3 regions of the Glutamicibacter bergerei genome follow, and region 3 is predicted to be linked to each of the others. Evidence: riboswitches for the same ligand, from Rfam matches in the RefSeq annotation. Region 3 holds a riboswitch; each other region holds the start of a gene.

Region 1 (3,275 bases), 980 kb from region 3:
CGGTCAAGTGTCCGGAGACGTGTCAGGCACCGCGGTGCTCTGGTTGGGGCCGGACGAATTTTCGGTCTTCAACGCCGCCGGTGAAGATCTGAGCCCCACCTTGGAAGCTGCCTTGGCTGAGCATGAAGGCCAAGTCACCGACCTGTCGGCAAACCGTACGGTGCTCGAGCTCACCGGTCAGGCAGCATCCTTGGTGCTTCGCAAGAGTTGCCCGGCAGACCTGCATCCACGCAGTTTTGCGGTCAACCAGGCGATCACCACCACGCTGGCTAACGTGCCCATCCTGCTCTGGCGCACCACCGAAAATGGTTGGTACCTGATGCCACGCGCCTCATTCACCGAGCATGTGGTGCATTGGTTGGTCGACGCAATGAACGAGTTTGCTTCGGAACCGGTAATCTAGCCACAGAACGATCACCACCTACCAAGTTCGCTTGGGAGAATGGCTGCAACCGTTGGGTCGGTCCAAACTGGACCGACCCAATAGTTGCCTGCACTAGGTTTCAAAGACGAACCACGGAAGGACCTTGATGGGCGACCAGATCCGACACATACTGACGTTGCAGTGCCCAGAGGGCATGGGCATCGCACACGATGTCACCGGCTTTTTAGTAGAACACGAACGCACCATCGTTGAACTGAAACAGTATGACGATATGTCCTCCCAACGCCTCTTCATGCGTGTGGACTTCTCCGGGGATGACGTCCCTGGCCTGCTGGAAAAGATGCGCGAAGAATTTGCGCCAATCGCCGCCGAGCGCCAGATGGATTGGCAGCTTCGTGAGCGCGGACAACGCACCAAAGTGCTCATCATGGTCTCTAAATTTGAGCACTGCCTCAACGACCTGTTGCACCGTGCGCACACCGGCTCGCTGCCTATCGACATTGTTGGTGTGGTCTCTAACCACCCTGATCACCGTTCGCTGGTGGAATGGCACAAGGTCCCCTTCCACCACATCCCGGTCACCAAGGACACCAAGCCTGCCGCCGAAGCGAAGCTGGAAGAGATCATCGAGAGGACCGGCACCGAACTGGTGGTGCTCGCGCGCTATATGCAGATCTTCTCCGATAAGCTATCCACCAAGCTTTCGGGACGCACCATTAATATCCACCACTCCTTCCTGCCTTCCTTTAAAGGAGCCAAGCCGTACCACCAGGCCTGGGACCGCGGGGTGAAGACCGTGGGAGCTACGGCGCACTATGTGAACGCAGATCTCGATGAGGGGCCGATTATCGCCCAGCAGGTCCAAGAGGTGGACCACACCTACACCGCCGAGGACTTGGTGATCGCCGGGCGCGATACCGAGGCCAAGGCGCTGTCCAATGCGGTGAAGTGGCACTGTGAGGGACGGGTGTTCCTCTGGGGCAACCGCACCGTGGTGCTGCGCTAAATACTGTTCAAAATTTGATGCCCGGCGCCAAGTGCCGGGCATCAAGTGTTGGGGTTAACGCCCTACTTAGTTGTTACTGGCCGCGTGATTACTGGTCGCGGCCGGCGCTGAGGAAACACCTCAAGGCTCGGGTTGGACCGACCTTCTGAACCAGATATGGAAAGTCGGCCCACTGTTCGGGGATCAGCTGTTGGCTGTCAGAACCCCACAGCCCGCCATCGATATTTAGAGTGCGCAACCGGTCATGCAGCGCGAACTCAGCGGTCAGATCCGACGCAGCTCGCAAGGCGGTGTCCACTGCGTCCGGTAGCAGCGAAAGAATCAAGGCAAATAATTCGGGGTTCACCCCAACTTTTTCCCACCGCTGCGCATAGTCGCGCCAGAGCTCAGGACGCAATGCAGAGGTCCCGTGAAGCAGTCCGCGACTGACACTGTTCAAGCCCATAAACTGGGAAAACTTATTATCGTAGAGCCCCGCCGGAGTGTAGTTGTGCTCTAGTAGCACCGCGGTCCACCGGCGTTCCCAGGCCAGCCTAGAATTTTTGGCTGCCAGCTCGGTTTGTGGCAACCCATACGCGTCAATTAGCTCGGAATGAGACATGGTGGTTCCTTTCATCAACTTGTCCTCGGATATTCACCGCGGACCGGTTCTTCCCCTGGGGCACCCCACTGATGGAGGAGGGTTGCCGCGTAGTCAGCCAGGTACTTAGGACTACGGCTCTTGAACCTGATAAACAGCATAAACCAGTGCACCGACACTTTAGCTTGACCAATATTTGTCGCATACATAGAACTCTGCATTGACCTTCACCGGCATGAATGTTCGGCGTAGAATATGGCAAACGTAGACACAGGGCTCAACCTGGTTGCGTGTGCGTCATCCGGTGCCGTATTTTGCCCGGTGGTAGCCCTAGATCGTGGGGATCAAGGGCTTCGGGAATTTGCCGTCAAAGTCGTAATCCTATGATGGTGGCCCGGCAGTACGGGCAATTTGCGCGGTGTTCCAGACACAGCGCACGCTGTAAACAGGGGACAATCCAATGAACGGCATCAAGAAGTCCAGATTATTGACGCTTATCGCCGCCGGCATCGCCAGTGCCGGCCTTCTGTTGGCAGGCATGGCACCGGCCACGGCACTTGCACCAACCACGCGAAGCAATAGTACCGTGGTGATCAACTACGTAAATTTGGGTGATTCGTATTCTGCCGGCTTTGGCTCGGGATCTATTAAGCCCGGTCCCTTCGACGGTTGTCTGCAAACCACCGGCCCGTCACACGTAACCAATATCGATCAGTTACCTGGCGTCAAACTCACCGCCGATGCGGCCTGCACAGGCTTTAACACTGCACAGATTGCTCAGGTCGCGGCCGGGGTAGCTCCACAACTGGCGGAAGCAGATCTGGTTACCCTCACCTTGGGTGGAAATAATTTGCAGTGGGGTGAAACCGTCGCAGCCTGTGCCGGTGGGAGCACCGCAGAGAAATGCCAGGGGATGCTGAAACTCGGCTACGCGTCCATGCCGGCACTGCGTGCGGATGTGCGATCCACACTCAAACAGATCGATGCGGCCACCGGCGCAAAGATCCTCGTGCTGGGCTATCCGCGGTTGTTCACCAGTTCTCACGGCGACCAGCCATTGATCACGGCCAAGAACGCACGGGCACTGAATAAGTTAGGGGACACGCTTAATCGAACTATCAAGGCTGCCACCAAAGGCACGGATAGCTCCTTCGTTTCGGTGACCGGAGCGTTTATGAACCATGGGGTGGGTGCCACCCAATCCTGGATCAGTTTTAATCTGGCTAACCTTGAAGACCCGTTCAACTTGCACCCAACCACCACCGGTTATCTCAACGGGTACTACCCAGCGGTCAAGCGCCACA
Region 2 (3,275 bases), 330 kb from region 3:
TCAAACAAAGAAACGCAGTCTCATTGCGTCGAGTGGGCGAAATTCAGCGGTCAGTGACTATGTCACTGACTAAACTTTGCGGGAAAAATACCGAGAATCTTGTCATCAGATTCCTGCGCGGTACCGCGGCCATCGGTGTTATTGGTCAATACCCAAAGCTCTCCGGCAGCAGTGACCGCTGCGTCCCGAAACCTTCCGTAGCTGCCGGTGAAGGCTTCGGTGGAATCACTCGGTGAGTTCAAATCGATGATTCGCAACCGTTCACCACGCAAGTTAGCCACATAAAGTACGTCCTGGTGAATGCTCATGCCACTAGGGCTCGCAGACTCAGTGCTCCATTGCTGGAGCGGGTCAACGTAGTCAGCATTATTGGCGATACCTTCGGTGACCGGCCACCCGTAGTTAGCACCCGCTCTGATCAGGTTCAGCTCGTCCCAGCGGTTTTGCCCAAACTCGCTGGCGTACATGGTTCCATCGCTAGCCCAGGCGAGTCCCTGCGGATTACGATGACCGAAGCTAAACACCGGAGAATCGGGAAAAGGATTATCTTCCGGAACTTCACCGTTGATGGTTAGTCGCAAGATCTTTCCGCCGAAGCTGTCTAGGTCTTGGGCCAAAGATTCATTTCCGGCATCACCAACGGTTGCGTAGAGCATCAAATCTGGTCCGATGGCCAACCGTCCGCCATTGTGGATCGTTGCCGAAGGTAGCCCTGAAATAAGCGTTTGTGGATTTGTGAGGCTCAGATTTCCAGCCTCTCCAGTTACCTCAAAGCGCTGGATTCGATTCCCATCGGCGGCGGTCGAATAGGCGAACAGGTATGGCCGTTGATAAGCCAGCCCGAGCAGTCCACCCTCACCACCATGAACTACGTCGTTGAGTTTGCTAACTTGCCGCTGATTTCCTTCCGTGTCTATTTCCAATATTCGTCCAGAATCACGTTCTGAAACCAAGAGCGTACTCTCCGCGAAAACCATTGACCAGGGAGCATTTAGCTCATCGGCAACGATGCGGGGTTCGGCTGTTTGTGATGCAGAACCACTGTTGGAGACGTTGACTGGTGGTGCTGATGGCTGCGCAGTGCAGGCCGTTATGGAAACAGCGCAGGCCAGGGCAATACCGAGGTAAGCAGTGGTTTTACCGATGGCTACTGGTCCGGGACGCATGGGATCAGGCTAGCAACTTTGGTTTAATGCGCAAGGGAGTATTGGGATAAGTCTGAGCAGCGCTAAAAATGAATAATTTTCTGATTTGCCAACAAAAAATGGGTGCTCATCGAATTTCAGCTCGAATATTTCGATTTGCGAAGCGATTTGTTTGACGGTTACGCACGTTGCCCAATATCGTTTAATCAGAATCATGAGCGTCAGCAAAAGCCCTGGCTAGCTGGCCGGCAACCCTCTATACGGTAGCGGGGTGCTCCAGGTGAGGATTCGGTGTCGTGCAACACCGCACGATACAAGTACCGCACATCGAGGCGTAAAACCTTCGACGGCGGGCCAAAGTAAGCAGTAGGTGCTTTTGTCCTGTCGCCGACCGTCGCCGTACCGATGTGTATGAAGTAAAGGAAGCAAAGCATGTCTTTGAATCAAGAGCTTGACGCGCTGACGTTACGCAAAGTTTTCGCGCAGCACCCATCCGGAGTTGCCGCGCTTTGCGCCGATATCGACGGTGAGAAGACGGGAATTGTTGCCTCCTCGTTCACCGTGGGGGTCTCACTGGAACCCGCGTTAGTGATGTTTGCGGTGCAGAAAACCTCAAATACCTGGCCAAAGTTGCGCGGTGCTAACCGCATAGGTGTCTCAGTGCTCAGTGAGCGCAATGAAGGAGTCTGCGGGCAGATCGCATCGAAGAAGGGCGATCGGTTCCTCGGTATTAATACACACAGTAGCGCCGATGGTTCATTGTTCATTGAGGACTCCACACTATGGCTCGACACCTCAATTTATAGTGAGGTAGAAGCGGGAGATCACTGGGTGGTACTGCTAGAAGTTCATGGCCATAAGCTGGCCGAGCATCTTCCATCGATCTTCCATGATTCACGATTTCACTCGTTACCGGTCCCGGAATTCGTCTAAATAGCTTTTTCGCGCCGCCGGCCTCTTGATCAAGAGGCCGGCGGCGCGATGCTGTTTAAGCAGTAGGTCTCGAGTTGATGCCGGGACTCCGTGCGTCACAAGTCGACGCGGGCGACTTTGAGCTTAATTGTGGATTACTTCGCCCAAAGTTACGACTCAGTAGCTTATAGTCGCTGTGACTACCGACTTCTAAGACTGTTGATTATCCACAAAACTGTCCACATGCATGTGGACAGTGCGTGGATAAGTTCCATCATAAGGCGAAATACACCGTAATTCCGGACTTTATCCTGTGGATAACGTAAGTTGAGAAGATTGTCTCTACAAAGAAATAAACTTTCTATCCACAGGCGTCAAAATATATTTATACTAGTCAACTCATAGTTCAATGAGTTTAAGTGTGGTAATCCACAAGCTTCTCCCCAAGTCACGCACAGGGTCATCCACAGCGAGAGCATGCTTATCCACAGATCTTGTGGATAACCGAGTTTACGGCTATAGATAAGAGACCTAGTGTTGGCTTTGGGACTGATATATCCACAGGTACCGCTGACGCTATAGCGTCGGTCGGCAGTGACATGCTTGAGCGTTGCCATCGGGGCACAAGGGTATTTCCCAGAGGTTCAATAGGGGATGGAAGTGTCTGTTATGAGTGCGGAACCGGTCTACGAAAGTCAGGGTTCTGAGGCGGGTCGTACCCCGCCGCAGGATATTCCTGCCGAAATGTCGGTTCTCGGCGGCATGATGCTGTCTAAAGATGCCATCGCCGACGTGGTTGAGGTGTTGCGTGGAACAGATTTTTATCGTCCAGCCCACGAGTCAATCTTCGATGCAATTATCGATCTCTACGGTCGTGGTGAACCTGCCGATGCAGTGACCGTCTCGGATCTGCTCACCAAGCGCAGCGAAATCGCCCGCGTCGGTGGAGCTGCCTATCTGCACAATCTCATCCAACAGGTACCAACGGCCGCAAACGCCGGCTACTACGCTGAGATTGTCCGTGAGCGGGCGGTGCTTCGCCGTCTGGTGGATGCCGGAACACGTATCGTGCAGATGGGTTACTCGCCAGATGGCGAAGTTGACGCCATCGTGAATGAAGCCCAGGCTGAGGTCTACAAGGTTGCCGAAAACCGAAATAGTGAAGACTACGTACGCCTCTCGGACATCATCGAAGGAACAGTTGATGAAATCGAGAAC
Region 3 (3,275 bases):
GGATTGCCGAACAAAAGATTGTGGCTATAAGCAGCCTGAGTGAGGTAACCGCCGGTGGTGTGCACCAGCCCCTTAGGCTGTCCGGTAGTTCCCGAGGTGTACATGATGAACAGCGGCGTCTCAGAGTCGAAGGCTTCGGCTTTGTGGTGCGTGGGCTGGTTCTCTACCGTTTCGTGCCACCACAGGTCGCGTCCTTCGGTCCAAGGAATGTCGTCCCCGGTGCGCTGAATAACCAGCACCTTTTCAATGTCATTTTCTCCGGAGACCGCAATATCGGCATTGGTTTTGACGGGAACCGAGATCCCACGACGGAATTGACCGTCGGTGGTCACCAGCAGCTTCGCTTTGGTGTCTTCCACACGAAATTTGAGTGCCTCCGCGGAGAAACCTCCGAAGACCAGTGAATGGATCGCGCCGATACGGGCGCAGGCCAGGGTGATCACAATTGTTTCGATGAGCACCGGTAGGTAGATGACCACGCGGTCACCCTTGGTAATACCGAGTTCCAATAGCGCGTTGGCCGCTTGGCTAACGCGATCTTGCAGGTTTTGGTAGGTCACCGCAATGCGATCGCCAGGCTCGCCCTCAAAGTAGAGCGCGACCTTGTCGCCATTTCCGGATTCCACGTGGCGGTCCGCGCAGTTCACGGCGGCGTTGAGCTTGCCACCGAGGTACCAAGAGATCTGTGGTCCACGCTTTGCTTGTGGGTCCGCGGCAATGATCTGGCTAGTGGTGTGCCATTTGGTGTCCCAGTCGAGCAAGTTTGCTGCTTCGTCCCAGAACTCCTGACGGTTCTCGGTGCCAGCAGGTGAGGTTGTAGTGGGCAACTTGGTGATAGTCATTGCGTTTCCTTGAAAAGTTTGGGGCTGCTGTTCCTGCGGTGCTTACGTGCGCGTTGTTTAGCTAGCGGGTGTCCAGTTGCTGGCACATCATCGAGCAACTTCTTCGAGTAAGCCAGCTGGGGCAGGGCAATATGAAAACCATGATTCATCTCCATCGTTCCTGGCGGTAGCACCGGCCACACATCTATTTACAAATCGTGTGTGGTGGTTGCTGCGGCGTCACAGAGCCAGATCTCTTGGCCGCTCGGGATGGTTATATGACCATTACAGGCTTTCGAACGAATTCAATGCAAATCCGTCGTAATATGAAAAATATTCGATAACTACGTCACATCATCAAGATGTTTCGATTTTTATTTCATCAACAACGTATTTGGCTGAAAAATCGCGAAACGCTGGGTGTGGCGTTCGACTATGCCGGATAAGTGGAGTCCTTGATGCAATTCAAGGGTCATGCCAGCACGAAGAAATATGACTTGCCGGGTTGAAGGCAACGTAATTCTCAGGCTACAAATGATTACGAACCATCCAGAGCGACCGAGAGATTTGGCTCGAAGACGTCGCAGCAACCACCCACCATTTTTTGGCCCGGGACGGTGCTACAGCCAGAACCGATGGAAAGAATAGAGGACTTTTGATGTCATTTGGCGATTTAGCTGGCGACTTTAATGCGCTTAGCGATCCGTCTGTGGCCGGTAACGCTGCGGAGCTTGATGAGCTGCCTGTAGAGCTACCCACACGACAATTGCTCAAAATAACTCCAGGTTCTGGCGCAGATGAACAGTATGAACGACTTGCAGATATCTTCCGTCCCGTCTTCGCACAGATTGCCGCCGGGTCTAGTGAGCGTGACCGGCAACGGATACTCCCCTTCGAACAGGTCGGGCTGCTTAATCGTGAACGCTTCGGCGCGTTGCGACTATCCATTGCCGAAGGTGGTCATGGCGCACGGCTAAGCGATGTGTTTCGGTTGCTTATTGAGCTAGCCGAAGCTGATTCGCACGTGGCACAACTCTGGAGAGCCCATATTGCCTTCGTAGAAAATGTGGTGCGCTTAGAAGACCAAGTGCTACGCAGCAAGTGGACTACGCGAATCAGCGCCGGCCAGATCGTTGGCAATGCTTATACCGAAGAGGGCGGAAACGCGCTGGGCGTACTGAACACGAAGGTAACTGAGCAAGACTCGCGGTGGTTGGTCAACGGCCGCAAATTTTATTGCACCGGTACCATTTTTGCGGACTGGACCACCGTTGCGGTAGCCCACCCAGAGATCCCTGGTCGCCAGATCGCCGTGGTTTCAACGCAACACAGTGGTGTGAAGATCCTTGATGACTGGGACGGGTTTGGTCAGCAGCTGACCGGTACCGGCAGTACCGAATTCCACAATGTTCCGGTGGATACCTTCATGCCCGAAGATCCCACCGACCCGGAGGCCGCAATCTTCCAGCTGGTACTCATGGCGGTGCAAGCCGGAATTGGTCGGGCCGCACTAAACGACCTGCGATCTTCGGTTCAGGCACGTACCCGCAGCTTCAGTACCGGAACAGGGGTTCCGGTACACCGCGAACCACAGGTACTGCAGCTGGTCGGTGAGGTATCCGCCGAAGTTTTTGCCGCCGACTCCGTGGTCATGGGGGCGGTGCTGGAAGTCGAATCGGCGATGGCCGATGCGAACCTGAACTCCGAGGAACGCTTCGCCGTGTGCGAGCTGGCGGCAAACCGCGCCCAGACCATTGTGCAGCCCTTGGTGATCGGGGCGACGAGCAAACTCTTTGACGGGCTCGGGGCATCGGCTACACGCAACAGCTGCAACATGGACCGGCATTGGCGCAACGCACGCACCATCGCAACGCATAACCCGGCAATTTATAAGGCACGCATCGTAGGGGACTACGAGATCAATGGGGTGCAACCCCAACGGCTCTCGGTCACCGGAACGGTTTCTGGAACACCACAATTTTCTGGAAGCTAAACAAGTTTTTTGAACGCACCGTTAGATTTACAAGATTTCATTTCCATGGATAGGGGTACACCAATGAGCGAGAACAAGCGCGAAATCCTTTTTAACGCCTTCGACATGAACTGCGTGGCTCACCAGTCACCAGGACTGTGGCGTCACCCGGCTGACAAGGCCTCGACCTACAAGACCCTGGGTTACTGGACACACCTGGCCAAGGTGCTGGAAAAGGGCAAGTTCGACGGACTGTTCCTCGCCGATGTGCTGGGCACCTACGACGTGTACAAGGGCTCCAACGAAAGCCCACTACGCACCGGCGCGCAGGCTCCGGTCAACGATCCGATGATGCTGGTTTCAGCGATGGCCGCAGTCACCGAGAACCTCGGTTTTGGTGTCACCGCTGGCACCGCCTATGAGCACCCATATGCTTTCGCCCGCCGTTTGGCCACCCTGGACCACCTGACCGAAGGCCGTGT

The links. Region 3 has a riboswitch for S-adenosylmethionine ahead of ACX5K5_RS01335 (acyl-CoA dehydrogenase family protein). Riboswitches for the same ligand answer to the same signal wherever they lie in the genome.
Region 1: it holds a riboswitch for S-adenosylmethionine, as region 3 does, so the genes downstream of both, ACX5K5_RS13415 (hypothetical protein) here and ACX5K5_RS01335 (acyl-CoA dehydrogenase family protein) in region 3, are expected to answer to the same signal.
Region 2: it holds a riboswitch for S-adenosylmethionine, as region 3 does, so the genes downstream of both, ACX5K5_RS16315 (flavin reductase family protein) here and ACX5K5_RS01335 (acyl-CoA dehydrogenase family protein) in region 3, are expected to answer to the same signal.

What each region holds. Positions count from the first base shown of each region.
Region 1 covers NZ_CM137131.1:2,888,876-2,892,150, reverse strand. The annotation lists gene soxG (sarcosine oxidase subunit gamma family protein) at 1-403, shown strand, start outside; gene purU (formyltetrahydrofolate deformylase) at 531-1,391, shown strand; gene ACX5K5_RS13415 (hypothetical protein) at 1,480-1,992, opposite strand; SAM riboswitch class IV at 2,003-2,118, opposite strand; gene ACX5K5_RS13410 (GDSL-type esterase/lipase family protein) at 2,432-3,275, shown strand, end outside.
Region 2 covers NZ_CM137131.1:3,537,372-3,540,646, reverse strand. The annotation lists gene ACX5K5_RS16320 (PQQ-dependent sugar dehydrogenase) at 63-1,166, opposite strand; SAM riboswitch class IV at 1,356-1,471, shown strand; gene ACX5K5_RS16315 (flavin reductase family protein) at 1,578-2,078, shown strand; gene dnaB (replicative DNA helicase) at 2,727-3,275, shown strand, end outside.
Region 3 covers NZ_CM137131.1:278,788-282,062, forward strand. The annotation lists gene acs (acetate--CoA ligase) at 1-842, opposite strand, end outside; gene ACX5K5_RS01330 (hypothetical protein) at 839-991, opposite strand; SAM riboswitch class I at 991-1,098, opposite strand; SAM riboswitch class I at 1,364-1,463, shown strand; gene ACX5K5_RS01335 (acyl-CoA dehydrogenase family protein) at 1,480-2,814, shown strand; gene ACX5K5_RS01340 (LLM class flavin-dependent oxidoreductase) at 2,878-3,275, shown strand, end outside.